3 regions of the Bradyrhizobium sp. CB1717 genome follow, and region 3 is predicted to be linked to each of the others. Evidence: predicted binding sites of a transcription regulator. Region 3 holds the regulator's gene; each other region holds the start of a gene.
The links. The regulator PhoB, encoded in region 3, activates phosphate uptake and scavenging genes when phosphate is short. The targets are predictions, from matches to a motif close to TGTCATNNANCTGTCAT.

Region 1 (10,008 bases), 4.2 Mb from region 3:
CATCAGGATGTTGATGGGCATGCTGACCTCAAGAAGAACTTTGCAAAACGTCGTCCCCGACAGCGGAGACGAACAGACCAGGTTTAGTTGCCGATGTCGCCCTGCCAGAGGCGCTCATTGGCAGGGATGGAACGCCAATTTTTCATCATGGTGATGGAACGGTCGTCGGCAAGATCGATCCAGGGGATGCCGAACTTGTCGAGGATGTCCTTGGAGCCCGGGAAAGTGACGGACTCCCCGATCACCACCAGCTTGACCTTGAACAGCGCGAGCGCGCCGGCGCACATCGAGCAAGGGGACAGCGTGGTGTACATGACGGTGTCGTGGAACGTGATCGCGCCGGCCTCGCGCAGGCAGCTCATCTCGCCGTGCAGGATGACGTTGTTCTCCTGCACGCGGTTGTTGTGGCCGCGGGCGATGATCTCATTGCCGCGCGTCAGCACGGCGCCGATCGGCAGGCCGCCCTGCGCGATCGAAGCCTCGGCCTCGCGGATCGCCTCGAGCATGAAATCGTAATGATGGGCTTCGATCGCCACGGTCAGTGTCCCTTCCCGCGCGGCGTCGTGGTGCCGGTGTCCGTGGGACGCTCGATCTCGGCCTGGAACATGTCGAGGATCCGGTTCAGCGCATCCTCCTCGGTATATTCGCTCTCGCGCGCATAGGCGCGCGCGGCGTGGCGGGCGAGATCGACGAGCAGCAGGCCCCACATGTCGGGTTCCTCGAAGGCGCGCTGGAACGCCATCGACAGCCCGCCGTCCAGCACGAACACGCGCAGGATCTCGACCGCGTCGTCGCGGGTCATGACGTCGGGCGGCAGTGGCTGCTCCTTGGGGCCCGCCATGGTCTACCTGTAGCAGACGGCTTTGGCGGCCTCGACGACTTCCGCCGCCGAGGGCAGCGCGAGCTTCTCCAGGTTGGCGGCATAGGGCATCGGCACGTCCTTGCCGGAGACGCGTGCGACCGGCGCGTCCAGGTAGTCAAACGCGTTTTCCATGATGCGCGCGGCGATCTCGGCGCCGACGCCGCTCTGAGCCCAGCCCTCTTCCACCGTGACGGCACGGCCCGTTTTCTTCACGGAGTTGATGATGGTCTCGGTGTCCATCGGACGCAGCGTGCGCAGATCGATCACCTCGGCCTCGATGCCGTCCTTGGCGAGTTCGTCGGCGGCCTTGAGCGCATAGGTCATGCCGTTCGACCAGGAGATGATGGTGACATGGCTGCCGGAGCGCACGATGCGCGCCTTGCCGATCGGGATGATGAAATCATCGAGCTTGGGCACTTCGCCGGTGTGGCCGTAGAGCACCTCGTTCTCGAGGAAGATCACCGGATTGGGATCGCGGATCGCGGCCTTGAGCAGGCCCTTGTAGTCGGCGGCCGAGAACGGCGCGACAACCTTGAGACCCGGAATGTTCGAGTACCAGGCCGAATAGTCCTGACTGTGCTGGGCGGCGACGCGCGCAGCGGCGCCGTTCGGCCCGCGGAACACGATCGAGCAGCCCATCTGGCCACCGGACATGTAGAGCGTCTTGGCCGCGGAGTTGATGATCTGGTCGATCGCCTGCATGGCGAAGTTGAAGGTCATGAACTCGACGATCGGCTTCAGGCCGGTCATGGCGGCGCCGACGCCGACGCCGGCAAAGCCGTGCTCGGTGATCGGGGTGTCGATGACGCGCTTGGCGCCAAATTCCTGAAGGAGGCCCTGGGTGACCTTGTAGGCGCCCTGATATTCAGCGACCTCTTCGCCCATCACGAACACGTCGGCGTCGCGGCGCATCTCTTCGGCCATGGCGTCGCGCAAGGCTTCACGGATGGTCTGCGTCACCATCTCGGTGCCGGCGGGCACTTCCGGATCGGGCTCGGCGACGGCTTGCGGCGCAGGCGCAGCCTTGGGCGCGGGTGCCTCGGCTTTTGCTGCCGCAGGCGGCGCGGACTCCGCAGCCTTCGCGGCCGGCGCAGGCGCTTTGGCAAGATCGGCCGCGCTCTCGCCGTCGGCGAGAATGGTCGCGATCGGCGTGTTCACCGCGACGTCGGCGGTGCCCTCGGGGATCAGGATCTTGCCGAGCGTACCCTCGTCGGTCGCTTCGACCTCCATGGTCGCCTTGTCGGTCTCGATCTCGGCGATCACATCGCCCGACTTGATCGTCTCGCCCTCTTTTTTCAGCCACTTGGCGAGGTTGCCCTTTTCCATCGTGGGCGACAACGCGGGCATCAGCACTTGAATTGGCATATCGACTCCAAAAGAAAGCTTGCGCGCGTTCAGCGGTAAACGTCGGTCCAGAGCTCGGCGGCATCCGGCTCGGGATCATGCTGGGCAAAGTCGGCGGACGCATTGACGATGTCGCGCACCTCGGCGTCGATCGCCTTGAGATCGGCCTCGCTCGCCTTGGCCGCCAGCAGGCGATTGCGCACCTGCTCGATCGGGTCCTGATCGTGACGGACCTTCTCGACCTCCTCGCGCGTGCGATATTTTGCCGGGTCGGACATCGAATGGCCGCGATAGCGGTAGGTCTGCATCTCAAGGATGAAGGGGCCCTTGCCGGCGCGGCACCATTCCGCCGCTTCCTCGCCCGCCGCCTTGACGGCGCGAACGTCCATGCCGTCGACCTGCTTGCCGGGGATGTTGAAGGACGCACCACGCTTCGAGAAATCCTGCTGCGCCGAGGCGCGCGAGACCGAGGTGCCCATGGCGTAGCGGTTGTTCTCGATGACGAAGATCACCGGCAGCTTCCAGAGCTCCGCCATGTTGAAGCTCTCATAGACCTGGCCCTGGTTGGCCGCGCCGTCGCCGAAATAGGTGACGCTGACATTGCCGTTGCCGCGATAGTGATTGGCGAAGGCGAGGCCCGTGCCGAGCGAGACCTGGGCGCCGACGATACCGTGGCCGCCGTAAAAGTGCTTCTCCTTGCTGAACATGTGCATGGAGCCGCCCTTGCCCTTGGAATAGCCGCCGCGGCGGCCCGTGAGCTCGGCCATGACGCCGTTGGCGTCCATGCCGGTGGCAAGCATATGGCCGTGATCGCGATAGCCGGTGATGACCTGATCGCCCTCCTTGAGGGCCATCTGCATGCCGACCACCACGGCCTCCTGGCCGATATAGAGATGGCAGAAACCGCCGATCGCACCCATGCCGTAGAGCTGGCCGGCCTTTTCCTCGAACCGCCGGATCAGGAGCATCTCGCGGAGCGCCTTGAGCTCCTGCTCCCTGGTGAATTCCGGGGGCGATGCGCCGTCGGTCTTGTCCTGTGCAGCGCCTGCGGCGGCTTTCTTGGGTGCGGCCATGGGAATTCCGGGTCAGAGAAAACTTCAGCCCTCTCTAACCCAAGTCAAACGCCCTTGGAAAGCACCGCGGCGGCATGGCACGACTTTCATTATGCCGCACTGCAACGTGGCCGAAACTTTGCAAAACCTTTAGGCTTGATCAGGCAACTTTAGCTCACGCGCCAGCGAACGTGGCGCGTGCCATGCACGCAACGAAATTCGGACGCGTTTATCCGCGGGTCTGAACCCTCGCACGCGTCCGATTCGCCGTGCCGCCTACCAGCCCAGCTCGCGCAAATACGCTGCGCGGGCAGCGACGCCGGTATGCGTGAAGTCGCTGAAGACCCCATCGACGCCGAGCCGGAAGAATTTGAGATATTCAAGGCTGGGATCACCGCGATAGTCGGCTGCGAGATATTTCTTCTCGTTCCGGAATGTGAAGACATGCACGAACAGGCCGAGCTTGTGCGCATCGGTGACGAGGCTGGTCGGGTCCTGCGTCGAAGCCTCCGGCGTCGATCCCTTGTAGGGCGTGCCGTCGGCGTTGCTGTCCTTCCACGGCGCGATCTTGAGTGGAACGATATAGGCCTTCCACGGACCGATGCCGTCGGCATAGGTCTTGATCTCGGCAAGGCCCTCCGGGGTCAGCATCGCATCGTAGAGGCGCGCATCGCCCGCAACCGTCCAGTCGAACGGACGCGAGCTCGTGATGTTGTTGAGGAGCACCTTGCCGGTTTTGAAGTCGATACCGTTGCCGTCGATCAGCTGGACCTGCCGCGTCTGGAGCCCGTGGCTGCGCATATATTTCAGGCTGCCGGGCTCGAAGCTCTGGACCAGGATGGGCGCGTCCTTGGTGTTGAGGCCGTTGTCCTTGATGATCTTGATCAGGGCATCTTCGAGCGGATGACTGCCGGCCGGGCCGCAGCCATTGGCGATCGCCTGGGCATTGTTCCAGGTCGGGTTCTTGGTTTCGGGGTAGACGAGGATCGAACGCCCGGTCTCCTTGCTCTTGGCCTTGGCGATGTCGATGACGTCCTGGAAGCTGATGATCGGGAGCTTGCCATTGAAGACCTTCGGCCGCTCGTTGGCCGCGTCATAGGTGGTGCCGGCGATCCATTCCTTCAGCTCGGCCATAGTGAAATCGGTGATCGACCAGTCGTTGGTGTGGTCCTCGCCGTCCACGATCAATGACTTCAGCACCGATTTCGGATCAGCCGGATCGGTGAGGTCCGTCAGGTAATCGGCAGGCGCGCTCGGGGAAGCTGGCGCCTTGACGCGCACGCCGGGCATCGTGCGCTTGCGCGCGGCTACGGTCGCATTGGTCTTCGCGACCTCGGCAATGTCAGTGTTGTCGCTGAGCCAGGGATTATGCCGCACGACCAGCACGCAATCCTTGGTCAGGTGCAAATCCTCTTCGAGCGCGTCGGTCCCGACGGCAGAAGCGAGGTCATACGACGCCTCGGTCTCTTCCGGCACCAGTCCCGGCAGGCCGCGATGGCCGAGGACGAGCGGCGCCTTGCCATCGACGGTCAGGAAGGGTTTTGCGCCTGATGGCGCCGCAGCGGTCTGCGCGAAGGCCATCGACAGCGGGAGCACCGCGGCCCCGAACAGAATCGCCCCAACATACATTGTCCGCCGTGAACGAATGTTCCGCATCGCCAAGCCTCCGTCTTTGCCCGGCATTGCTGCGAATGCCGACAGCGCCGAACCCGGATAGGCGCGGCGCTGCCGTCTTGTCCCAATTCTCTGACAGATGGATGACGGTGGAACGGCGGCGCAGGGGTGCGCCGCCCTCTCCTGCCTGAACAGATCTTGCCCGATCAGAAGAAACCCAACTTCTTCGGGCTGTAGCTGACCAGGAGATTCTTGGTCTGCTGGTAGTGATCGAGCATCATCTTGTGGGTCTCGCGACCGACACCCGACTGCTTGTAGCCGCCGAAGGCCGCATGCGCGGGATAGGCATGGTAGCAGTTGGTCCAGACCCGGCCGGCCTGGATCGCGCGGCCGAAGCGGTAGCAGCGGTTGGCATCGCGGCTCCAGACGCCGGCCCCGAGGCCATAGAGCGTGTCGTTGGCGATCGCGAGCGCTTCGTCGTCGGTCTTGAAGGTCGTGACCGAGACGACCGGGCCGAAGATCTCCTCCTGGAAGATGCGCATCTTGTTGTGGCCTTCGAACACCGTCGGCTGGACATAGAAGCCCTTGGCGAGGTCGCCGCCGAGCTCGGCACGACCGCCGCCGGCCAGCACCTTGGCTCCCTCCTGCTTGCCGATGTCGATGTAGGAGAGGATCTTTGCGAGCTGCTCGCTCGATGCCTGCGCGCCGATCATGGTGTCGGCCACGCGCGGATCGCCCTGCTTGATCGCGGCGACGCGCTTCAGCGCCCGCTCCATGAAGCGGTCGTAGATGTCGGCGTGAACCAGCGCCCGGCTCGGACAGGTACAAACCTCGCCTTGGTTCAGCGCAAACATGACAAAGCCCTCGATCGCCTTGTCGAAGAAGTCGTCGTCCTCGGCGGTGACGTCCTTGAAGAAGATGTTCGGCGACTTGCCGCCGAGCTCCAGCGTCACAGGGATGAGGTTCTGGCTGGCATATTGCATGATCAGCCGGCCGGTCGAGGTCTCGCCGGTGAAGGCGATCTTGGCGATGCGCGGGCTGGACGCCAGCGGCTTGCCGGCCTCGAGGCCGAAACCGTTGACGATATTGAGCACGCCTGCCGGCAGCAGGTCGGCGATGATCTCGGCCCAGACCATGATCGAGGCCGGGGTCTGCTCGGCGGGCTTGAGCACGACGCAATTACCGGCGGCCAGCGCAGGCGCAAGCTTCCAGCAGGCCATCAGCAGCGGGAAGTTCCAGGGAATGATCTGGCCGACCACGCCGAGCGGCTCGTGGAAATGATAGGCGATGGTGTCGTGGTCGATCTCGCCGATCGAGCCTTCCTGGGCGCGCACCACGCCGGCGAAATAGCGGAAATGGTCGATCGCGAGCGGCAGGTCGGCGGCCCGGGTCTCGCGGATCGGCTTGCCGTTGTCCCAGGTCTCGGCAATTGCGAGGCGCTCGAGATTCTCTTCCATGCGGTCGGCGATCTTGTTCAGGATCGCGGCGCGCTCGGCGACGCTGGTGCGGCCCCAGGCGCCCTTGGCGGCATGCGCCGCGTCGAGGGCGGCCTCGACGTCCTGCGCGTCGGAGCGCGCGATCTTGCAGACGACCTGGCCGTTCACCGGCGAGGCATTGTCGAAATACTTGCCGGCAGCCGGCGGGACGAACTTGCCGCCGATGAGATTGTCATAGCGTTCGGCGAAGGGATGCTGGGTGACGCCCAGGAATTCCACCTTGTTCATTGATCACTCCCGATGTTGCTGTTTGCGCTTGTCGTCGCCTGTTCGCGACTTGCGCAGACGATGATGCGGGAGGCGTTTTCTGTCAGCCCGGTCGGGAGCGATGGCGGCGCGGACCTGTCGCAGTTCTGCGACAGTCGTCGGCGAGGCAGCGCGAGATGGGGTGCTCGCAGCCTCCATGTCGTCATCGCGAGCGCAGCGAAGCAATCCAGAGTCCCTCCGCGGAAAGATTCTGGAGTGCTTCGCTGCGCTCGCAATGACGGCTGAGTTCAGTGGTTCAGCTCGAACCGCTTGAGCTTGCGGTGCAGCGTGGCCCGGCTGACGCCGAGGGCCTTGGCGGCGGCGGAAACATTGCCGCCCGCGCGGAGCAGCGCCCGCTGCAACACCGCGCGCTGACCGCCGGCAAGGTGGTCATGCGCGACATCACCGCCGAGCAGATCGGCCGCAGGCACTGGCCGCAACGGGCGGCCGGGCGCGATCCCAATTCCATTGCCAAGTCCAATGCCAAGTCCCACCCGGGCGGAGCGGGTCGCGCCAATCACGAGATCGTCCGCATCGACGGCCACGAGGCCGCCGCACTGGCCGTCCGCAGCCGGCGTCAGCACGATGCGGGCATGGGCGAAGGCGCGGCGGAACATGTCGGCCTCGATGCGTTTGGCCGCCTCGCCCGCCGCCAGTGCGATCAGGCTGGAAAACGCATCGGTCCGGTCGGCGCGGCAGGAGGAGACGTCGAGCACACCGGCAAAGGCCGCCTCGTGGTTGTAGATCGGAACCGCAGTGCAGCTCAGAAGCGTGTTGCGGGTGAAGAAGTGCTGGTCGCGGTCGATCGTCAGCGGCCGCTGCTCGACGACGCAGGTGCCGATGCCGTTGGTTCCCTCGTGCTCCTCGCTCCAGAGCGCGCCGGTCCACAGGCCCCAGGATTGGAACGTCGCATCGTCCGCGGGCGTGCCGCGACGGTCGACCGGCACCCCCTCGCCGTCTGCAAGCAGCACGCAGCAGCCGGCCGCACCCACCGCCTGATAGAGCCGGTCCATGGCGCCCTGCGCGGCGGCCAGCAGCGGCGCGATGCGCTCGCGCGCCGTGCGGAGTTCCGCCTCCGTCAGCCGCTTCGGCAGGCCGCGGCCGGAGGGGTCGAGATGATGCAATCGGGAGGAACGGCGCCAGGAGGCCACGAGCGCGGAACGAGCCGCCTGGCCTGATGCAATGGCGGCCTCGACACGGGCCGCGTGATGCTGGGGGACTTGCCCATTCATCACCGTTTCCTCCGGGTGGCATTCTTAAGTCGTGCCGGCAGGGCCTTATTGATCTCCGTCAACCCTGGAGGCCGCGCGTCGAACAAGCCATGCCCCCGCCGGTAAAGCTCCGTCAAGGCGGCAAAGCGACCGCAGACTTGCGACGTTCGATGTAGTGGAGAAGCACGCTAGGAGCTCCCGGCCGCCGGCTTTCGATGCCGGTTTCGAATCGCGCGAAAACGCTAGTTCGGCGGGATCATCCGGACGAGATCATGCGGATTGACGTAGTCGAGCTGGAACCGTGCCCGCTCATCCAGCATGTCGGGATCGATCCTCGAGGTGCGCAGCAGCGAGACGCGCTGCTCGCTCCGAGCCCGCTCGCGCTTGAGCTGCGCCAGTTCGCTCGTCAGCGCGATGATCTCCTGGTCGAGCTCCTGGCGGGCGTTGAGGCCGTATTTGCCGGTATAGGCGTTGACGCCGAAATAGCCGACGATGGCGGCCGCCATCGCATAGAGGGCAAGACCGGTCAGGATCGATTTCAGGCGCGCGCGGGAGACCATCTCGGGAAGATGGGGCAGCTTGGTTAAGGGAGCGCTAACGCCCCTACCCGCGTCGTAGTCATGGCCGAGTCAGGCCCGGCCATGACGAGAGCGTGTGTTCACCCGTGATGCTTCGCCACGTGCGCAGCGAAGGCGTCGATGTAGGCCTGCAGCACGCCCTTCAGCGAGTCCTTGGTGAGGTTGCCCTCGGCATCGAAGGCATCGCCGACAGCGTTCAGGTAGGTCTCGGGCTGCTGCATGATCGGGCCTGTGATGCCCGGCAGGATGGTCTGCAGCGTCTTGGCGGCGCTGACGCCACCGAGCGGTCCCGGCGAGTTCGAGATGATACCGACCGGCTTGCCGTTGAACGAGCTCTTGCCATAGGGCCGCGAGGCGACGTCGATGGCGTTCTTCAGGGCGCCCGGAATGGCGCGGTTGTATTCGGGGGTGACGAAGATGACGCCGTCGGACTTCTGGAGCTTGTCGCGGAAGGCCAGCCAATCCGCGGGCGGCGCGCCCTCGAGGTCCTGATTGAAGAAGGAGATGCCCGCCGGCGTGATGACCTCGAGCTTGAGCGTATCAGGCGCGAGCTTGGCGAGCGCATTGGCGATCTTCAGCGAAAAACTGTCCTTGCGCAGGCTGCCGGCGATAACGACGATTTTGTAGGCCATGGGGTGTCCTTGAAACCTTGAGGGGAAGTGCCGCGCGGCACTTAAGCGATCCGGATCGATGGATGCAAGTGCATGAACCGGTCCGATTTGGAAACGCTGCGTTTCGCGAAAGCAGATATTGAGGCCCGGCTACGCTGCAAAACAATCAGGCCGCCCAGCGGCGGCCTGATGTTTCGCACAAAATCTGCAAGGGCGATCAGATCGTCGGATTCCAGGCCGACGGGATCAGGCGGTACTTGGCACCGTCCTTCTCGACATGACCGACCGAGGGGAAGGTGAAGTGGAAGCCGATCACGGTGGCCTTCTCCGCCGCCGCCATGTCGTAGAACTTGTGGCGCGTCGCCTGCGCCAGCGCGGCGTCGGCATCGAACATCACGTGCCAGTCCGGATTGCGCAGAAAGAACTCCGGAATGTTGGTGACGTCGGACTGGATCAGCACCTTGGCATCGCCCGAGGCAACCGCGAACGAGGTGTGGCCGGGAGTATGGCCGGGCGTCGCGATCGAGGTGATGCCAGGCGCCACTTCCTTGCCCCAATCGTACTTCGTCACCTTGGACTCGAGTCCGGCGAAGGTCTTCTTCACGTTGGCGAAGTAATTCTTCATCATCGGATTGGACTCGGCCTTGGCGGCGTTGTCCTCGCTGGTCCAGAATTCCCAGTCCTTGCCCGGCACCATGATCTCCGCGTTCGGGAACGCGAGCGCGCCGTCGGCCAGACGGATGCCGTTGGTGTGGTCGGGATGCAGATGCGACAGCAGCACGACGTCGATGCTCTTCGGGTCGACACCAGCGGCGGCAAGGTTTTGCAGGGTGCGGCCGACGGCGCCCTTGCTCGGCTCGAGATTGGCGACGCCGTTGCCGGTGTCGATCAGCACGAGCTTGGAGCCGGTGTTGATCAGCTGCGGATTGAACGGCACCGTAACCATGCCCTTGGGCATGTAAGCGGCTTCACCGGCGGCCGCGGCTTCTTCCTT
Region 2 (10,008 bases), 200 kb from region 3:
CTGATAGCCGGGGATCGCGATCGCTTTCAGGATCGCGCGGCGGATCATCCGCTTGGTCTGCTCGTCGAGATAGGCGAAGTTGTAGGCGGGCGCGTTCATTCCGCGGCCTCCTTCATGGCGTCGGGCGCGTTGGCATCGGCAAACTCCTGACGCAGCTTGCGCAGCAGGCCGAGTTCGGACTGGAAGTCGACATAGTGAGGCAGCTTCAGATGCTCGACGAAGCCGGTCGCCTGGACGTTATCGGAATGCGACATCACGAATTCCTCGTCTTGCGCCGGGGCAAGCGCCTCTTCGCCGAGCTCACGGGCGCGCAGCGCGCGATCGACCAGCGCCATCGACATGGTCTTGCGCTCGCTCTGGCCGAAGGCGAGGCCATAGCCGCGGGTGAAGCACGGCGCTTCCGTCGCAGAACCCTTGAACTGGTTGACCATCTGGCACTCGGTGAGCTCGATCGCGCCGAGCGGCACGGCGAAGCCGACGTCCTCGGCCGCGAATTCGACCTCGACCTCGCCGAAGCGGATCTCGCCGACAAAGGGATGGTTGCGGCCGTAGCCGCGCTGGGTGGAATAGCCCATCGCGAGCAGAAAGCCTTCGTCACCGCGCGCAAGGTTTTGCAGGCGCAGGTCGCGGTCGGCCGGAAAATTCAGCGGCTCGCGGGTGAGATCGCCGACGGCGGCGCCCTCCTCTGCCTCCGGCGAGGATTCGATCAGCCCGTCGCGGCCGAGAATATCGGTGACGCGCGGTGTCGGCGCGGTGGAGGCTTCAGCCGCCGCCGGCACCTCCGGCACAAAACCTTCGGCCAGCGAGGGATCGAGCAGGCGGTGCGTGTAGTCGAAGGTCGGACCTAAGATCTGGCCGCCGGGAATGTCCTTGAAGGTCGCCGACACCCGGCGCTGCACCCGCATGGCGCCGGTGTCGACCGGCTCGCTGGTGCCGAATCGCGGCAGCGTGGCACGGAAGGCGCGGACCAGGAAGATCGCCTCGATCAAATCGCCGCGCGCCTGCTTGATCGCGAGCGCCGCAAGCTCGCGGTCATAGAGCGAGCCCTCGCTCATGACGCGGTCGACGGCAAGCTCAAGCTGCTCCGAGATCTGGTCGAGCGTGACTTCCGCAACGCCCTGATCGCCGCGCCGCTTATGTGCGAGCAGGCGATGGGCGTTCTCGATGGCGCGTTCGCCGCCTTTGACTGCGACATACATGCTTCTAGCTTCCCTTGCTCACGACGCGTGTGGTGCGCGGGATCGCGACCACGGCGTCATCGGCGACCAGCACCACGTCGATGCCACGCGGAAACAGCGCTTCGTTCATACGCAGGCGCTCGAACAGGTCGAAAGGCTTGATCGACGCCTGCAGCGCCGCCACCCCGTCGATGCCGGGGCCGCGCAGCTCGAAGCTGCGCCCGGAGTTCAGGCTGTCGACCTGGATGATCGCCGTGGTCGAGCGGTCCGGATACTCGCTCGTGCCGATCGCGAAGCGCTCGAGCGAGGGCAGCGCACCGCCGTCGCTGATGAGCGCAAATGAAGCGACCGATGAATCCTGCACGACCGGCGCGCCGGTGTGGAACTTCAGCCACTTGGTCACGTCGGAGCTTTCCGCCATCCGCGCGTCGAGCCAGAGCGGCGTGTCGTGGTCGAACAGCGTCAGCGCGATCGCCGCGGTGCCCCGCATCATCACGCCGGGCGCGCCCGCCATCGGCACGATGCGCTGGACCGAGCCCGGCCGCGCCATCGCGTCCATGACCGAGCGAAAGGTCGATTGCGCCGACAGTACCTTGTCGGCGAAACCCGGCGGCAGTTCCGCAATCGTGGTCATGATCTCACCCCTCACCGCGCACCATGGTGTAGAAATCAACCTTCGTCGCGGCGGTCTCTTCCGCCGCTCGCGTCCGCCTGACCATAAGCTGCTCGCGCAACGGCGCGATAACGTCGCGCTCCACCAGCCCGCCGAAATCGCGGGACTGCACCAGCGCATCGCACAGCGCAATCAGCCGCGCCTTTTCACTGTTGCGCCCGAGCGTGTAGCCGAAACCGACTTCGCCGCTCGCAAGCCGCACCGCCGCGCGCGACACCGTGGCCTCGCCGAGGTTGAACGGCGCACCGTCGCCGCCGACCCGGCCACGCAGCATCACGAGACCGTTCTCCGGCGCACGCAGATCCTGATGAGCCGGCAGAGTGAGATCGCGGAGGCGAGCGGCGATCTCGCCCGCCTCCGCGTGCGCCAGCACGGCCATGGCGGCCTTGCGCTGGGCTTGCTGGGTATTGTGCTGGGTCACCTGATCCACCGAGCTTTTGACAGAACTTGCCGAATTGAAGTTGTCTATGATAATAGACAACTTCATACGAGAGCGCCATGACTGTTTCGTGACAAAGGTGTGATTTCTGGGCTAGCTTGACCGACAACATGAGCATGCAGGACACAGCCTCTTCGGGCGTCGCGCTGTGGCGCCTCGTCGCCGACGGCATCGAGCGCGGCATCGCCGACGGCCGCTTTGCGGCCGGCGACAAGCTGCCGGGCGAGATGGAAATCGCCGAAACCTATCGCGTGAACCGCCACACCGTGCGCCGCGCGCTGGCAGCCCTTGCCGAGCGCGGTCTGGTGCGGGCCGAGCGCGGCAGCGGAACCTATGTCGAGGCGCAGAAGCTCGCTTATCCCTTGCGCTCGCGCACGCGCTTCTCCGAGATCGTCGGCGCCGATGGCCGCGAGCCGCATGGCCGGCTGATCGAGGCGACCAATGATGTCGCGACGCGTGAGCTGGCGCGGGAGCTGGGGTTGAAGACCGGCGCGCCCCTGGTGCGGATCGAGGCGATCCGGCTCGCCGACCGCACGCCGATCTGCGTCTCCACGACGTGGCTGTCAGCCGAATTGTTTCCGGGCGCAGGCGAGGTGTTCGCGGCGACACGATCGATGACGAAGATGCTCGAGCATTACGGGATCAGCGACTATCGCCGCGGCGCGACCCGGATCACCGCCGGCATCGTCGATGCCACCGACGCCGCACGTCTCGACCTGCCGCTGGGGCGGCCGATCCTGGTGGTCGACGCCACCGACCACGATCTCGCCGGCAAGCCGCTGGTGACGAAGCATTCGCGCTTCGCCGCGGAACGCGTGGAGTTCCTGGTGGAGAACGGGTGAGCGTTTCGCGATACGCGCATTTCTTCCCCTCTCCCCCTTGTGGGAGAGGGTGGCTCGCCGCGATAGCGGCGAGACGGGTGAGGGGTATGTTTCCGCAAACGCTGATCTGAATCTGGGGAGACATACCCCTCATCCGGCGCTTCGCGCCACCTTCTCCCACAAGGGGGAAGGGAAGAAAGCAAGCAGAGCGCGGCATCGTAGGGTGGGCAAAGGCGCACTTCGCGCCGTGCCCACGATCTTTCTCGATTGTTAAAGGTGGTGGGCACGCTTCGCTTTGCCCACCCTACGGCACCTTTGATCAGGCGACCGCCCTTCGCCCGATAATCGCAAACCGCAGCTTGCCCGAGATGAAATCGATCGCGGCGACGGCGACCAGGATCATCAGGATCAGGAACGACACCTTCTGCCATTCCAGCACGCGGATCTGCTCGGCGAGCTGGAGGCCGATGCCGCCGGCGCCGACGATGCCGATGATGGTGGCCGAGCGCGTGTTGGATTCGATGAAATAGAGCACCTGGCCGGCGATGACGGGCAGGACCTGCGGCAGCAGGCCGAAGCGGATCTCGTGCAACGGGCTGCCGCCGGAAGCGCGGATGCCTTCAACCTGCTTCTGGTCGGCGCCCTCGATCGCCTCCGAGAACAGTTTTCCGAACGCTCCGAAATCCGACACGGCGATGGCGAGCACGCCGGCGAACGGGCCGAGCCCAACGACGTTGATCCAGACCAGCGCCCAGATCAGCGTGTCGACGCCGCGGATCGAATCGAGAAAGCGGCGGATCGGGAAGCGCAGGATGTTGGACGGCACGATGTTGCGCGCCGCCAGCAGGCTCACCGGCAGTGCAAACACCGCCGCCAGCGTGGTGCCGAGCAGCGCGATCGAGAGCGTCTCCCCCAGCGCCTTCAGGTAGATCGGCAGCGAGGAGCCGGGATCCGGCGGGATCATCATCAGGCTGATCCAGCCGAGCTGGCTGAGGCCGGCGAAGAAGCGCGACGGCGAGAAATCGAGATCGACGAGACCATAAATCAGGATTGCGAACGCCGCGACGATCATCGCCGGCATCGCGAGCCGCGCCGCGGCTGGCCGGTCGAACACATCGGGGTAGCGCGCGCGCATCTGGCGCGTATCGACCTCCTGCGGCGTCACGTCCGCGCCTCCTTGCCGAACAGGCGGCCGCGCAGCCAGCCGGTGGTGATGTCGATGATGAAGACGGTGACGATGATGGTGAGCAGGATGGCACTGACGTCGGAGTAGTAGAACTTGCGGATGGCGACGACGAGCTCCTGGCCAATGCCGCCGGCGCCGACGAAGCCCATCACGGAGGCCTCGCGGACATTGATCTCGAAGCGCAGCAGGGCGTAGCTGGCATAGCCCGCAGTCACCTGCGGCACGATGGCAAATCGCATGCAGGAGAGCCAGCTCGCTCCAGTCGAGCGGATGCCCTCGACCGGCTTCATGTCGGCATTCTCGACGATCTCCGAGAACAATTTTCCCAGTGCGCCGGTGGAGTGGATTGCAATCGCCAGCACGCCCGCCATTGGCCCGAGGCCGAAGGCAATCACGAAGACCAGAGCGAACACGATGCCCGGGACGGTGCGGGCGAATTCGAGCAGGCGCCGCACCGTGAAGCGCAGCCAGGGTGACGGCGAGGTGTTTTCAGCCGCGAAGAAGTTGAGGGCGAAGGCGAAGGTCGCGCCGATCAGCGTGCCGACATAGCTGATGAGCAGCGTCTCACCCAGCATCTTCAGCCATTTGCGCCAGCCCCACAGCCACTCGCCGACATCGGTCCAGACCCGCTGGCCGCTGTCGAGCGTGAGGATGCGGTCGAAATAGCTGACGAAGTTGCCGAAATAGGTGAACAGCGTGCGCAGATTCACTTCTGCGCCGATCGCGGCGAGAACCAGCGCTGCGGCAAAGATCGCGGCGCCCACCAGGAGACGGAGGCGCCTGCGCGCGACCGCCTGGCGATAGGCGGCATTCAGCGCGGCAAGCTGCTGCTCGGGGAGGATGGAAACCGCGACGGTCATTGGGTCAAGGCGAGTGGTGGTTCAAGAAAGAGAAAGAGCCGGGTCCATCGACCCGGCTCCAGTGGCGTCGTCCCGAAAACTCAGGACGCCTTCTTCTTGCGCAGCGCGTCGACGAACTTGATCAGATCGATCGTGCCATCCCAGTCCTTGGTGGTGGCGTGATGAAAACCCTTCTTCTGGCCGTCCTGGAGGCGATCGAACGCCGCCTTGTCCTTCGCCGGCGCGTCGAAGAAGGCCTTCGCGATGGCCGCCTTGGCATCATCCGGCAGGTCGGCATTGTAGGCGTAGGGACCGTTGATGATCGGTGCCGACTTGTGGATGATGCGGAAGTCGTCCTTCTTCATCGCCGAGCCGTCGGCGTTCTTCAGCATGCCCTTGGTCAGCATCTGAGCCAGCGTCGAATCGTCGTCGGTGGTCCACTGGTTGGCCGCGACGTCGACCGTGCCCTGCGCCAGCGCCAGCATCGCGTTCTCGTGGCTGCCGGTGAAGACGACTTTGCTGAAATAGGTGTCGGCATCCGGGATGCCCATCTTGTCGAGCTCGAAGCGCGGCACGTTGTTGCCCGACGTCGAGTTCGGATCGACGAGGCCGAGGTTCTTGCCCTTGAGGTCGTCGATCTTCTTGTAGGCGCTGCTCGCCTTGACGAAGAACACCGAATAATAGCCGGTCGAGCCGTCGGCGTTGATATCGTTGGCGAAGGCGTCGGTCTTGACGCCGGTCAGGCGGGCGCGGGCGAACGAAGCCGAGCCGTAGCTGGCGATGTGAATGTTGCCGGCGCGCTGGCCTTCGATGACGGCAGCATAGTCGTTGGCGATGCGCAGCGTGACCTTCACGCCCAATTCCTTGGAGAGATAGCTCATGAACGGCGCCCAGCGCTCGGTGACGCCGGAGGCGTTCTCGGCCGGGACGACCGCGAAGGTCAGCTCGGGATATTTGGCTTTCCAGTCGTCCGCGGAGGCAGAGGTCGTGAACGCGAGCGCGGCGGCGCCGGCAAGGATTAATCTACGAGTGATCATGATACCCTCTTCATCGGTTGGGGTCGGTTGACGCAAAACTGAAAACCAAACAGGCGCGGCTCAGGCGGCGGCCGCCGTTCCGAGCGCCGGAACGCCCTCGGGCACCGGCGCAGGCGCGCCGCCCATGACGTCGGCGGCTTCGAGATCGTAGAGCTCGCGCGCGACGTGGTCGGTCAGCGCGGCCGGTGCGCCGTCGAACACCACGCGGCCCGCCGCCATGCCGATCAGTCGGTCGCAATAGCTGCGCGCCAGATCGAGCGAATGCAGGTTGCAGAGCACGGTGATGCCGAAGTGCTTGTTGATGCGCAGCAGCGCATCCATCACGATCTTGGTGTTGCGCGGGTCGAGCGAGGCGATCGGCTCGTCGGCGAGGATGATGTCGGGCTGTTGCACCAGCGCGCGGGCGATCGCCACGCGCTGCTGCTGGCCGCCGGAGAGCTGGTCGGCGCGCTGGGCGGCGAGCGAGGCGATGTCGAACTGCTCGAGCGCCGACATCGCCAGCGCCTTGTCCTGCTCGGGCCAGGTCTGCGTCAGCGAGCGCCAGGCCGGCATCGTCGCAAGGCGCCCCATCAGGACGTTGGTGAGGACGTCGAGCCGGCCGACCAGGTTGAACTGCTGGAAGATCATCGCCGAGCGGGCGCGCCACTGCCGCAATTCCTTCCCGCGCAATGCGGTGACATCGGTGCCGTCGAACAGGATGCGCCCCTGCGTCGGCGTCACCAGGCGGTTGATGGTCCGGAGCAGCGTCGACTTGCCGGCGCCGGAACGTCCGATCACACCGACGAATCCGCCGGGGGAGATTTGAAACGAAGCGTCGTCCACCGCGGCTTTTGCGCCAAAGCGGCACGTCAGACCTTCAACCACCAGCATACAGGAGCTCCAGAGTAGCTGGAGCCAACCGCTAACGCCGACGCTTGACACTTGTGTGACACGCACGTTGCGCTGCGGCGATCCTACACACCTCATCCCCTGTCATCGCTGCGTCATGATGTTGTCATCAAGCCACTCGAAGAGGAACGCCCGCCCTCGAACGTTCGGACGCAACATGGCCGGCAAGGTGCTCTCAGTCCAACCGACCATCGACGCGTCCGCGAAGCTGCATGAGACCAGGCTCGGCGCCTACACCGAGGTCGGCGCGCGCACCATCCTGCACGAGGTCACGATGGGTGATTACTCCTATGTCGTGAACGACGCGCATATCACCTACACGACCATCGGAAAGTTCTGCTCGATCGCAGCGATGACGCGCATCAACCCGGGCAATCATCCGATGCACCGCGCGACGCAGGCGCATTTCACCTATCGTTCCAGCGCCTATTTCGAAGGCGAGAGCGACGATGCCGAGTTCTTCGATTGGCGGCGCCAGCATCATGTTCATATCGGCCACGATGTCTGGATCGGCCATGGCGCGATCGTGCTGCCGGGCCGCAACATCGGCACCGGCGCGGTGATCGCAGCCGGCGCCATCGTCACCAAGGACGTGCCGGCCTACACCATCGTCGCCGGCAATCCGGCGCGGATCGTGCGGCGGCGGTTCTCGGAAGAGATCGCCGATCGGCTCGCAAGGCTCGCCTGGTGGGACTGGGATCACGACAAATTGCGTGAAGCCCTGCCTCATTTCCGCAAGCTCGGGATTGAAGATTTCCTCGCCACGTATGAAGCACGGACAAGCTCCCCTCGCAGCAGCAAGAAAAGCGCAATCGCGTGACAGACATTTTCCTTGAAGGCGGCCGGGCCCTGATCGGCGCCGAGATCGTCGAAACTTCCCTGAGTGTCTCTGGTATCGATATTGCCGAGGTCGACGCCTCTCGCGGCCGCGCGCGGCTCGCGATCGATGCGCGCAACCTGCTGGTGCTACCCGGCATCGTCGACCTGCACGGCGATGCCTTCGAGCGGCAGATGATGCCGCGCGCCGGCGTCGACTTCCCGATCGACGTCGCGCTCGCCGACAGCGACCGCCAGGCGATCAGCAACGGCATCACCACGGTGTTTCACGCCACGACCTGCTCGTGGGAGCCGGGCCTGCGCAGCGTCGGCAACGCGCGCGGCCTGATGGAGGCGATCGAGCGGCAGCGCCCGCAATTCGCCGCCGACACCCGCTTCCATCTGCGGCACGAGACCTACAATCTCGACGCGGAGGACGAGATCGCGCAATGGCTCAGCGAGGGCCGCGTCGACCTGTTCGCCTTCAACGACCACATGGACGGCACCGTGGCCGACATGGCCAAGCCGCGCAAGCGCAACCGCATGGTGGAGCGCACCGGGCTGTCGAGCGAGGATTTTGACAAGCTGGTCGATCGCGTGGTGGCGCGCGCCGCTGACGTGCCGGCCTCTGTGTCACGGCTGGCTTCGGCCGCCCGCACCGCCGCGGTGCGGATGCTCTCGCACGACGATGCGACACCGGCGATGCGCCAGGAGTTTCGCGAGCTGGGCGCTGACATCGCGGAGTTTCCGATCAACGAGGAGACCGCGCGGGCAGCGGCAAGCCACGGCGATGCCATTGTCTACGGCGCGCCCAACGTCGTGCGCGGCGGCAGCCACACCGGCTGGACCAAGGCGTCCGACATGATCGCAAAAGGGCTCTGCTCGGTGCTGGCGTCGGATTACTACTATCCCGCACAGCTGCTCGCCGCATTCCGCCTCGCCGCCGACGGCGTCCTGCCGCTGACCGAAGCCTGGAATCTGGTCTCCGCCGGTCCTGCCCGCGCGACCGGCCTCACCGATCGCGGCGTGCTCGCGGAAGGACACCGCGCGGACATTCTGCTGGTCGACGACAGCATGCCGCTGCGGCCTCGGCTGATCGCGGTGATCGCCGGCGGCAAGCTCGTGCATCTTACCGATGCGACACGGCTGCTCGCAGCGGTGGCAACGCCGCGCGAAGCTGTCGTTGCGGCCTAAACCGGTTATGCTCGGACGATGACCGATTCCCCCCGTTACGCGATCTATTTTGCCGCAGGCAGCAACAGCGCCCTCTCCCGCTTCGGCGCCGAGCTGCTCGGTTATGATGCCTACACCGGCGACGAATTGCCGTTTCCCCACGACGCACGGCATGTCGCGCCCGACTGGCGCGACATCACCGCCGATCCCCGCAAATACGGCTTTCACGGCACGCTGAAAGCGCCGATGGCGCTCGCGCCCGGCAGGACCGAAGCGGAGTTGGTCACGGCCTGCGCGGCGTTCGCGGGCAAGGCACGGACGATCCCGACGATCCGCCCCATCGTCGATTCTATCAGCGGCTTCATTGCGGTCATTCCGGCCGAGCCCGTCGGTGCGATCGAGCAACTCGCCGCCGATTGCGTTCGGGAATTCGATTCCTTTCGCACCGTGCTGACCGCGGAAGATCGCGCGCGGCGTAGACCTGAGAAGCTCAGCGAACGGCAGCGCGATTATCTCGATCGCTGGGGCTATCCTTACGTGATGGAAGAATTCCGCTTCCACATGACGCTGACGGGGCGGCTGGATGCGGAGCGGCGCGGGCCGATCCTGGAGATGCTGCGCGCGAGGTTTGCGACGCTCGATCTCGATGCGCTGGCAATCGATCGCCTCGCGCTGTTCAGGCAGGATGATGCCAAGGCGCGCTTCCGCATCATCGGCGAGTGGGCATTGGCGCGGTAGAGCTTAGCGCCAGCTCGCAAGATTGAAGGCGAGCGCCACCGCGCCGACCAGAATGAGGCTGGTTGCCCAGATGGCATCCAGATTGAACCAGCTTCGCGAAACGAACCTCAATCCCAGATAGCGGTAGACCAGCCACGCCAGACACCCGCCGGTGCCGACCATGGCGGTCACGTGAACCAGGGACACCAGCACCGCCATCCCGAAACTTGACTTCAAAAGG
Region 3 (10,008 bases):
TCTCCTTCCTGTGGACGCAGCGCTGGGCGCCGTCGGCCGATCCGCCCGTGCTCGGTGCGCTCGGGCCGATGTATGGCACGCTCGTCACCTCCTTCATCGCCATGCTGATCGCCATCCCGGTTGGTCTGGGCATTGCGATCTTCCTCACCGAGCTGTGCCCGCAATGGCTGCGCCGCCCGATCGGCATGGCGGTCGAGCTGCTCGCCGGCATCCCCTCGATCATCTACGGCATGTGGGGCTTCTTCGTGCTCGGCCCGTTCCTGGCCAACACGTTCCAGCCCTTCATGATCAAGATCTTCGACGGCGTTCCTGTGCTCGGCGCGATCTTCGCAGGTCCCCCGTCCTATCTCAGCCTGTTCAATGCGGCGCTGATCCTCGCCATCATGGTGCTGCCCTTCATCACCTCGATCTCGGTCGACGTGTTCAAGACCGTGCCGCCGGTGCTGAAGGAAGCCGCCTACGGCGTCGGCTGCACCACTTGGGAAGTCGTCCGCAGTGTGGTGATCCCCTACACCCGCGTCGGCATCATCGGCGGCGTCATGCTGGCGCTGGGCCGCGCGCTCGGCGAGACCATGGCGGTGACCTTCATCATCGGCAACTCCTTCCGGATCTCGTCGTCGATCTTCGCGCCCGGCACCACGATCTCGGCGGCGATCGCATCCGAGTTCGCCGAGAGCGATGGCCTGCACCAGTCCGGCCTGATCCTGCTCGGCCTCTTGCTGTTCGTGCTGACGTTCTTCGTGCTCGCGGCCGCGCGGCTGATGCTGCTGCGTCTCGAAAAGAAGGCGGGGAAGTAACATGAACCCGATCTACGTACGCCGCCGCCGCAAGGACATCATCGTCCGCGGGCTCTGTATCGGTGCCGCCGCCTTCGGCGTGACCTGGCTCGCGCTGATCCTGATGACGCTGCTCTATAACGGCCTCGCCGGCCTGAACCTCGAGATCTTCGTCGCGGACACGCCGCCTCCGGGCTCGACCGAAGGCGGCCTGCGCAACGCCATCGTCGGCTCGATCATCATGACCGTGATCGGCGTCGGCATCGGCGCGCCGCTCGGCCTGTTCGCCGGCACCTACCTCGCCGAATACGGTCGCAACGACAAGCTGACCTCGGTGATCCGCTTCATCAACGACATCCTGCTCTCGGCGCCCTCGATCATCATCGGCCTGTTCATCTACGGCGCGGTGGTGGTGCCGATGCGCGGCTTCTCGGCGATTGCGGGCGCGCTTGCGCTAGCCGTGATCGTCATCCCGGTGGTGCTGCGCACGACCGAGGACATGCTGCTGCTGGTGCCGAACGCGCTGCGCGAGGCCGCCTCCGCGCTCGGCCTGCCGCGCTCGCTGGTGATCAAGCGCATCGCCTATCGTGCGGCCCGATCGGGTCTCATCACCGGCGTGCTGCTCGCCACCGCCCGCGTCGCCGGCGAGACCGCGCCGCTGCTCTTCACCGCGCTGTCGAACCAGTTCTTCAGCCTCGGCCTGAACAAGACGATGGCGAACCTGCCGGTTACCATCAACAACTTCGTGCAGAGCCCCTACGCCTACTGGAAGCAGCTCGCCTGGAGCGGCGCGCTGCTGATCACGATCACCGTGCTTGCCCTGAACATTGGCGCGCGCATCCTCGGCGCCGAGAGGACTGCAAAATGACCGATCTTTCCGTATCCGTGAGTTCCAACGCCCATCTGGCCTCGCAGCCGTTGCCGGAAGCGCCCGCCAAGGTGACGGTGCGCAACCTCAACTTCTATTACGGCGAGCACCACGCGCTGAAGAACATCAACCTGACGCTCGGCAGCAACCGCGTCACGGCGTTCATCGGCCCGTCGGGCTGCGGCAAGTCGACCCTGCTGCGCATCTTCAACCGGATGTACGACCTCTATCCGGGCCAGCGCGTCACCGGTCAGCTGATGCTCGACCAGACCAACATCCTCGACCCGAAGCTGGACCTGAACCTGCTGCGCGCCCGCGTCGGCATGGTGTTCCAGAAGCCGACGCCGTTCCCGATGACGATCTACGAGAACATCGCCTTCGGCATCCGCCTCTATGAGAAGATCTCGAAGTCCGAGATGGACGACCGGGTCGAGAAGGCGCTGCGCGGCGGCGCGCTGTGGAACGAGGTCAAGGACAAGCTCAACGCCTCGGGCCTGTCGCTCTCCGGCGGCCAGCAGCAGCGCCTCTGCATCGCCCGCACCGTCGCGGTGCGGCCTGAAGTGATTTTGTTCGACGAGCCCTGCTCGGCGCTCGATCCGATCTCGACCGCCAAGGTCGAGGAGCTGATCCAGGAACTGTCCGAGAACTACACGATCGCGATCGTCACCCACAACATGCAGCAGGCGGCGCGCGTCTCCGACAAGACCGCTTTCATGTATCTCGGCGAGCTGATCGAGTTCGACGACACCAGCAAGATCTTCACGTCGCCGACCGATCGGCGCACGCAGGATTACATCACCGGCCGGTTCGGCTGAGGAGACGGGACATGGGTTCTGAACATACCGCAAAGGCTTTCGACACCGACCTCCAGGAGCTCACCCGCCTGGTCGCCGAGATGGGCGGCATCGCCGAGCGCATGATCGTCGATTCCGTCGATGCGCTGATCCGCCGCGACGTCGCGCTCGGCCAGCGCGTCGTCACCATCGACGCCGAGCTCGACGCGCTGCAGAAGAAGATCGAGGAGCGCGCCGTGCTCACCATCGCCCGCCGCCAGCCGATGGCGGTGGATCTGCGCGAGATCGTCGGCGCCATGCGCGTTGCGACCGATCTCGAGCGCATCGGCGACCTCGCCAAGAACATGGGAAAGCGCGTCGCCGCGCTCGATGCCGACTTCCATCCGCTCAAACTGTTCCGCGGCCTGGAGCACATGACCGACCTCGTGCAGCAGCAGGTCAAGTCGGTGCTGGACGCCTATGCCGCGCACGATCTGCCGGCTGCGATGGCGGTGTGGAAGGGCGACGAGGAAGTCGACGCCATCTGCACCTCGCTGTTCCGCGAGCTCCTCACCTACATGATGGAGGATCCGCGCAACATCTCGTTCTGCATCCATCTGATGTTCTGCGCCAAGAACATCGAGCGGATCGGCGATCACGCCACCAACATCGCCGAGACCGTGTTCTACATGATCGAGGGCCAGGCCATCACCGACAAGCGGCCGAAGGGCGACATGACGACCTTCGCCACGACGGTCCCGAATACCTGAAGACTTAAGGAGCGACGACACCATGGGCGCACGCATTATGGTGGTTGAGGACGAGGAAGCTCTCACCGAGCTTCTCCGCTACAACCTCGAAGGCGACGGCTATGACGTCGAGACGGTGATGCGCGGCGACGATGCCGACACCCGCCTCAAGGAGCACATCCCCGACCTGATCGTGCTCGACTGGATGCTGCCGGGCCTCTCGGGCATCGAGCTGTGCCGGCGGCTGCGGACCCGTCCCGAGACCAAGCAGCTTCCCATCATCATGCTCACCGCGCGCGGCGAGGAGAGCGAGCGGGTGCGCGGGCTTGCGACCGGCGCCGACGACTACATCGTCAAGCCGTTCTCGGTGCCGGAGCTGCTGGCGCGCGTGAAGGGCCTCCTGCGGCGCGCGAGCCCTGAGCGGCTCGCCACCGTGCTCGCCTATGGCGACATCGAGCTTGATCGCGACAAGCGCCGCGTCGCGCGCTCGGGCCGGCCGATCGATCTCGGCCCGACCGAATATCGCCTGCTGGAGTTCTTCCTGGAGCATCCCGGCCGCGTGTTCTCGCGTGAGCAGTTGCTCGACAGCGTCTGGGGCCGCGACATCTACATCGACGAGCGCACCGTCGACGTCCATATCGGCCGCCTGCGCAAGCTGCTCAATCTCGGTCGCGAGCAGGACCCGATCCGCACCGTCCGCGGCGCCGGCTATGCGCTCGACGATCGCTTTGCGAAGGCCGAGCAGACGTAAGCTGGTTTGGGGGCTATTGCCGCAGCATGGGTGTCGTCCCGGCCGAGTGCGCAATTGCGCACGGGGGCCGGGACCCATACCGCGTGATCTATCGATGAAGCGCGGTGCAAGTTGCGCGGCGCAGCCGCGTCACAGAGAGTCTTCGCCAAACCGCATTCGGTGGTTATGGGTCCCGGCCTTCGCCGGGACGACAGCGGAGTGTGTTGAGCCGTCATCGTGTGACGGCTGCTTCTTGATCTCAGAACAAGCTCACCGCGTGCCCGGCTTGGCCGGCGCGCGACGGCGGTCCGCCGCCGGCTGATACGCCACGCGCGAGTGCTGGGCGCAGTAGGGCAGGCCCGACAGCGCCTTGCCGCCGCAAAAGAAGAAATCCGGGCTCGAGGGATCGCCGACCGGCCAGTGGCAGGTCGCCTCGTTCAATTCGAGCAGCGACAGCCGCTGGCTCATCGGCACCACGTTGTCGTAGGTCACAGGCTCCGCCTCGACTTCGACCTCGAAGGCCTGTGCCAGCGCGGTGTTGCCGCGTGCGATGGGGCGGCTGACCCGCATCATGTGCTGAGCCGGACGCGCCTTGCGCGGCCGGGGAGCTGCCGATGAGGGGCTCTTGGCGCGGCCGGACAGGCCGAGCCTGTGCACCTTGCCGATCACGGCATTACGGGTCACGTTGCCGAGCTCGGCTGCGATCTGGCTGGCCGACAATCCGGCCTCCCAGAGCTTTTTCAGCTGCTCGACGCGATCGTCGGACCAGGTCAAAACCGTCATTGCACCCTTTCCCTCGCCGTGCGGCTGCCGTCCTGGCGCCTTGCGGCGAATGCCTAAGCCTCGAAAAACCCGTGCCGCCAGAATCCCTTAAGGCTCGCCGGGCGTAACCAGAACGCCCGAACGTTTACGCCGGTACATGAGGACTTAGAGGATCAGAACTGCTGCACGAGATGTCGTATCTGACAAGCCAAACGCTACAATATGGCGTGACTCACGCGCAAGAGTCAGCCGACTCGCTTCCACATGTTCCGTGGCAAAAACCCCGCAAATCCGGCACCGCAAGACTACGGATTCAGCGTTTCGCGGGGCTTTCGGGCGGCATTGACACCCGTTCTACCCGGCATAAGATAGTGTCACGTGCCGCCCTTAAAAGGCGGCACGTTTCGTTTTCCGGGCCGGTCAATGGTGCGCTGCGTGAGCGCGTTGAGGCCGTCCGCAACATCAAGTGATCGTCATGACTAACAGCGCCGCGCCGCATTTGCTCCCCGTTTTCGCCAGGGCCGACCTCGGTTTCGAGCGCGGCGAAGGCTGCTGGCTGATCGCGACCAATGGCGAGCGCTATCTCGATTTCACCTCGGGCGTCGCGGTGAACGCGCTTGGCCACGCCCATCCCGCGCTGGTCAAGGCGCTGCAGGAGCAGGCGACCAAGCTCTGGCACATGTCGAACCTGTTCCAGAGCCCGGACGGCGAGAAACTCGCCGCACGTCTGTGCCAGGAAAGCTTCGCGGACTTCGTGTTCTTCTGCAATTCCGGCGCCGAGGCGCTGGAAGGCGTGATCAAGCTGGTCCGCCATCATCACTTCTCCAAGGGTCATCCGGAGCGCTACCGCATCATCACCTTCGAGGGCGCCTTCCATGGCCGCACGTTGGCGACGCTGGCTGCGACGGGATCTGCAAAATATCTCGAAGGGTTCGGTCCGCCGATGGACGGTTTCGACCAGGTCCCGCACGGTGACATCGAAGCCGTGAAGAAGGCGATCGGTCCGCAGACCGCCGGCATCCTGGTCGAGCCGATCCAGGGTGAGGGCGGCGTACGTTCGTCGACGCCCGCTTTCCTCAAGGCGTTGCGTCAGCTCTGCGACGAGAAGGGACTGCTGCTCGCCTTCGACGAGGTGCAGACCGGCATGGGCCGCACCGGCGATCTCTTCGCCCATCGGCGCACCGGCGTTACACCTGATGTGATGTCGCTCGCCAAGGCGCTCGGCGGCGGCTTCCCGATCGGCGCGGTGCTGGCCACCGCGGAGGCGGCAGCCGGCATGGGCCCCGGCTCGCACGGCTCGACCTTCGGCGGCAATCCGCTGGCGATCTCGGCTGCCAATGCCGTGCTCGACGTCATGCTCAAGCCCGGCTTCTTCGACCACGTCCAAAAGATGTCGCTGCTGCTCAAGCAGAAGCTCGCCTCCGTGATCGACCGTCACCCTGACGTCGTCAGCGAAGTGCGTGGCGAGGGCCTCTTGATCGGCATCAAGGCTGTGGTGCCCTCGGGCGATCTCGTTGCGGCCTTGCGCAATGAAAAACTGCTGACGGTCGGCGCCGGCGACAATGTCGTGCGCTTCCTGCCGCCCTTGATCGTCACCGAAGCCGAGATCGAGGACAGCGTCACGCGGTTAGAGCGCGCCTGCGCTGCGATCTCGTCCAGCCAGACCAAGCGGGCGGCAAGCTGATGAGCAGGTCGCCGAAGCACTTCCTGGATATCAACGAGCTGCCGTTGTCGGAGCTCAAGAGCATGCTCGACGCCTCCTCCGCCATGAAGGCGAAGCAGAAGGCGCATCAGCCGGTGAAGCCGCTCGAAGGCAAGACGCTGGCGATGATCTTCGAGCGTCCCTCGACGCGCACCCGCGTCTCGTTCGACGTCGCCATGCGTCAGCTTGGCGGCGAGCCCATCATGCTCACCGGCGCCGAGATGCAGCTCGGCCGCGGCGAGACCATCGCCGACACCGCGCGCGTGCTGTCGCGCTATGTCGACGCCATCATGATCCGCATCCTCAACCATGATGCGCTGCTGGAGCTTGCCGCGAATGCGACCGTGCCCGTCATCAACGGCCTGACGCGGCGCTCGCATCCCTGCCAGGTGATGGCGGACCTCCTCACCTATCAGGAGCATCGCGGCCCGATCGAGGGCCGGACGGTGGCCTGGACCGGCGATGACAACAACGTGCTGGCGTCCTGGGCCCACGCCGCCGAGCGCTTCAAATTTCAGCTCAATGTCGCAACGCCCCCGGAACTCGCGCCGAAGAAGGCGATGCGCGACTGGATCAAGGCAACAGGCGCTCCGATCGTGCTCGGCACCGATCCCGAAGCCGCCGTGAAGGGCGCCGATTGCGTCGTCACGGATACCTGGGTGTCGATGGGCGACAAGGAGGGTGAGCGCCGCCACAACGTGCTCAAGCCCTACCAGGTCAATTCGAAGCTGATGTCGCTGGCGAAGCCCGACGCGCTGTTCATGCACTGCCTGCCGGCCCATCGCGGCGAGGAGGTCACCGACGAGGTGATCGACGGCCCGCAATCGGTCGTGTTCGACGAGGCCGAAAACCGCCTGCACGCGCAGAAGGGCATTTTGGCCTGGTGCTTCGACGCGGTGAAGTAGCGGCGCAGTCGCGTAAAATTGGATCCTCGTCCTGGCGAAAGCCAGGACCCATTACCACCGGCCGTGGTTTGGCGAAGGTTGGCAATTGTCATCTCGCGCCCCAACTCCCGCTTGGGGTAATGGGTCCTGGCTTTCGCCAGGACGACACTGAGTTTGTACTCGCTTGCATGCCATCCCATCGCCGGAACACACCCCCTTCCATTCCCCGCTCTCCGACCCCAGATAAAGCGCCATGGTTTTTCAATCCCCTGACATGAAAACCGGGCCTGAAGGCCCGGTTCGCGCGCCATCCGCCGTTCCGGTCGACGACGCCGTGCTGCCCTACGAGGTCGACGCGCTCGATGTGCGCGGTCGCCTGGTGCGGCTTGGCCCTGCGCTCGACGACATCCTGACCAAGCACGATTATCCCGCGCCCGTCGGCAAGCTGCTCGGCGAGGCCATCGTGCTGGCGACGCTGCTCGGCTCGGCGCTGAAATTCGAGGGCCGCTTCATCCTGCAGGCCCAGACCGATGGTCCGGTGTCGTTCCTGGTCGTCGACTACAAGGCACCGGATCATCTGCGCGCCTATGCGCGCTACGACGCCTCGCGCCTCGGTGCGGCGAAGGATTCCGGCACGCTGCTCGGCCGCGGCCATCTCGCCATGACCATCGACCAGGGCCCCGACATGAGCCGCTACCAGGGCCTGGTCGCACTCGACGGCGGCAGCCTGGAAGACGCCGCCCACGAATATTTCCTCCGCTCCGAGCAGATTCCGACCAAGGTGCGGCTTGCGGTCGGCGAGGAGTGGCGCAGTAGCGACGGCGGCAAGCATCGCTGGCGCGCCGGCGGCATGCTGATGCAGTTTTTGCCGAAGGCGCCGGAGCGCGCGCGGCAGGCGGATCTGCATCCCGGCGATGCACCCGACGGCGCCGAGGTGCACAGCGTCGCGGAAGACGACGCCTGGGTCGAGGCGCGCTCGCTGATCGAAACCGTCGAGGACGTCGAACTGATCGATCCCGAACTCTCCGGCGAGCGGCTGCTCTATCGCCTCTTTCACGAGCGCGGCGTGCGCGTGTTCAATCCGCTGTCCCTGAAGGCGCAATGCTCCTGCTCGCGCGACGCAGTCGCGTCCATGCTGAAGAGCTTCTCGCACGACGACCGCGCCGCGATGGTCAAGGACGACAAGGTCGTCGTCACCTGCGAGTTCTGCAGCTCGGTGTATCAGTTCACGCCGCACGAGGCGGGCGTGGAGGACGCGTAAGTCCATCCTCCGTCATTGCGGGCGCAGCGAAGCAATCCAGAAACCCTCGGCGGAAAGACCCTGGATTGCTTCGCTCCGCTCGCGATGACCATGGGGAGGCAGCTTGCCGAGCGCTCGGACATCGTGGGGTGGGCAAAGGCGCAACGCGCCGTGCCCACCACCCCCTGCGCAATTGCAATGGTGATTGGTGGGCACGCTTCGCTTTGCCCACCCTACGGCACCGCGCTAGTTCAACACCCGCTTATTGTCCGGGCTGTCCAGCGAGAACGTCGGCACGTCGATCTCGAAGCGCTCGCCGGTTTCGCTGACCATCTGGTAGCGGCCGGTCATGAAGCCGGAGGCGGTCGTGAGTGGCACGCCGGAGGTGTATTCGAACCGCTCGCCGGGGGCGAGCGTCGGCTGCTCGCCGACCACGCCCTCGCCCTTGACCTCCTGCTGGCGGCCGGTGGCGTCGGTGATGATCCAGTGCCGCGTCTTGAGCTGCACGGTCTCATCGCCGGAATTGGTGATGACGATGGTGTACGACCAGAAATAGCGGGAGCGGTCGGCCGACGACTGCTCCGGAACAAAGTTCGGCTCGACGGTCACTTCGATCTGGCGGGTCACGGCGCGGTACATGGCTGCCATCATACCGAAATCCGGCGCCGGAACCAAACCCCGGCGGCAGTTTTGGCGACATCGTGCCGCCAGAATTGGCGAGGAAGTACACCCCCATGTGATCCGGCCGCTTTGCGAGATGACGGCCGGACCGGTACACTCCTTCAACGTCGCGATTTGGGTGAGGGTTTTTAGGCCCCGATGACCATTGCTGACCAAGTGACGGGATCGACCATCGCGGGAACCGCCAAACCTGCGGAGCCGCGTGCGGCCGCCATCTCGCTGCCCGCCATCGGCGAGCGCGAGCTCCGCCTTGACCTGTTCCGCGGGCTGGCGCTGTGGCTGATCTTCATCGACCATCTGCCGACGAGCCTGCTGACCTGGTTCACGATCCGCAATTACGGCTTCAGCGACGCCACCGAGATCTTCATCTTCATCTCCGGCTACACCGCCGCCTTCGTCTATGGCCGCGCGATGCTGGAGGGCGGCGTCGTCATCGCCACCGCGCGCATCCTGCGGCGGGTCTGGCAGATCTATGTCGCGCACGTCTTCCTGTTCACGATCTTCCTCGCCGAGATCTCCTATGTGGCGACCCGTTTCGAGAACCCGCTCTACACCGAAGAGATGGGGATCATGGACTTCCTCAAGCAGCCCGACGTCACCATCGTGCAGGCGCTGCTGCTGCGTTTCCGTCCCGTCAACATGGACGTGCTGCCGCTGTATATCGTCCTGATGCTGGCGCTGCCCGTGATCCTGTGGTCGATGCGGTGGAAGCCCGACGTCACGCTGGGCCTTTCCGTCCTGCTCTACGCGGTGACCTGGGAATACGATCTCTACTTCTCCGCTTATCCGAACGGCTTCTGGGCCTTCAATCCGCTGGCCTGGCAATTGCTCTTCGTCTTCGGT

Region 1: QA649_RS22740 (glycerophosphodiester phosphodiesterase family protein) is a predicted target of PhoB. The motif match lies at 5,005-5,021, and genes of this name have one in related genera.
Region 2: phnC (phosphonate ABC transporter ATP-binding protein) is a predicted target of PhoB. The motif match lies at 7,144-7,160, and genes of this name have one in related genera.

The regions. Positions count from the first base shown of each region.
Region 1 covers NZ_CP121666.1:4,767,617-4,777,624, reverse strand. The annotation lists gene QA649_RS22765 (pyruvate dehydrogenase complex dihydrolipoamide acetyltransferase) at 1-21, opposite strand, end outside; gene QA649_RS22760 (nucleoside deaminase) at 84-536, opposite strand; gene QA649_RS22755 (DUF5076 domain-containing protein) at 539-841, opposite strand; gene QA649_RS22750 (pyruvate dehydrogenase complex E1 component subunit beta) at 845-2,227, opposite strand; gene pdhA (pyruvate dehydrogenase (acetyl-transferring) E1 component subunit alpha) at 2,257-3,279, opposite strand; gene QA649_RS22740 (glycerophosphodiester phosphodiesterase family protein) at 3,535-4,914, opposite strand; gene adh (aldehyde dehydrogenase) at 5,079-6,596, opposite strand; gene QA649_RS22730 (GAF domain-containing protein) at 6,863-7,846, opposite strand; gene QA649_RS22725 (septum formation initiator family protein) at 8,068-8,385, opposite strand; gene QA649_RS22720 (NAD(P)H-dependent oxidoreductase) at 8,484-9,035, opposite strand; gene QA649_RS22715 (MBL fold metallo-hydrolase) at 9,232-10,008, opposite strand, start outside.
Region 2 covers NZ_CP121666.1:8,733,135-8,743,142, forward strand. The annotation lists gene QA649_RS40635 (alpha-D-ribose 1-methylphosphonate 5-phosphate C-P-lyase PhnJ) at 1-99, opposite strand, end outside; gene QA649_RS40640 (carbon-phosphorus lyase complex subunit PhnI) at 96-1,199, opposite strand; gene phnH (phosphonate C-P lyase system protein PhnH) at 1,204-1,812, opposite strand; gene phnG (phosphonate C-P lyase system protein PhnG) at 1,817-2,281, opposite strand; gene phnF (phosphonate metabolism transcriptional regulator PhnF) at 2,401-3,132, shown strand; gene phnE (phosphonate ABC transporter, permease protein PhnE) at 3,431-4,246, opposite strand; gene phnE (phosphonate ABC transporter, permease protein PhnE) at 4,273-5,157, opposite strand; gene phnD (phosphonate ABC transporter substrate-binding protein) at 5,238-6,173, opposite strand; gene phnC (phosphonate ABC transporter ATP-binding protein) at 6,234-7,043, opposite strand; gene QA649_RS40680 (chloramphenicol acetyltransferase) at 7,219-7,881, shown strand; gene QA649_RS40685 (alpha-D-ribose 1-methylphosphonate 5-triphosphate diphosphatase) at 7,878-9,071, shown strand; gene QA649_RS40690 (DUF1045 domain-containing protein) at 9,090-9,788, shown strand; gene QA649_RS40695 (hypothetical protein) at 9,792-10,008, opposite strand, start outside.
Region 3 covers NZ_CP121666.1:8,931,349-8,941,356, reverse strand. The annotation lists gene pstC (phosphate ABC transporter permease subunit PstC) at 1-797, shown strand, start outside; gene pstA (phosphate ABC transporter permease PstA) at 799-1,644, shown strand; gene pstB (phosphate ABC transporter ATP-binding protein PstB) at 1,641-2,459, shown strand; gene phoU (phosphate signaling complex protein PhoU) at 2,471-3,187, shown strand; gene phoB (phosphate regulon transcriptional regulator PhoB) at 3,210-3,917, shown strand; gene QA649_RS41590 (GcrA family cell cycle regulator) at 4,167-4,679, opposite strand; gene QA649_RS41585 (aspartate aminotransferase family protein) at 5,134-6,342, shown strand; gene argF (ornithine carbamoyltransferase) at 6,342-7,265, shown strand; gene QA649_RS41575 (Hsp33 family molecular chaperone) at 7,498-8,505, shown strand; gene apaG (Co2+/Mg2+ efflux protein ApaG) at 8,731-9,123, opposite strand; gene QA649_RS41565 (OpgC domain-containing protein) at 9,304-10,008, shown strand, end outside.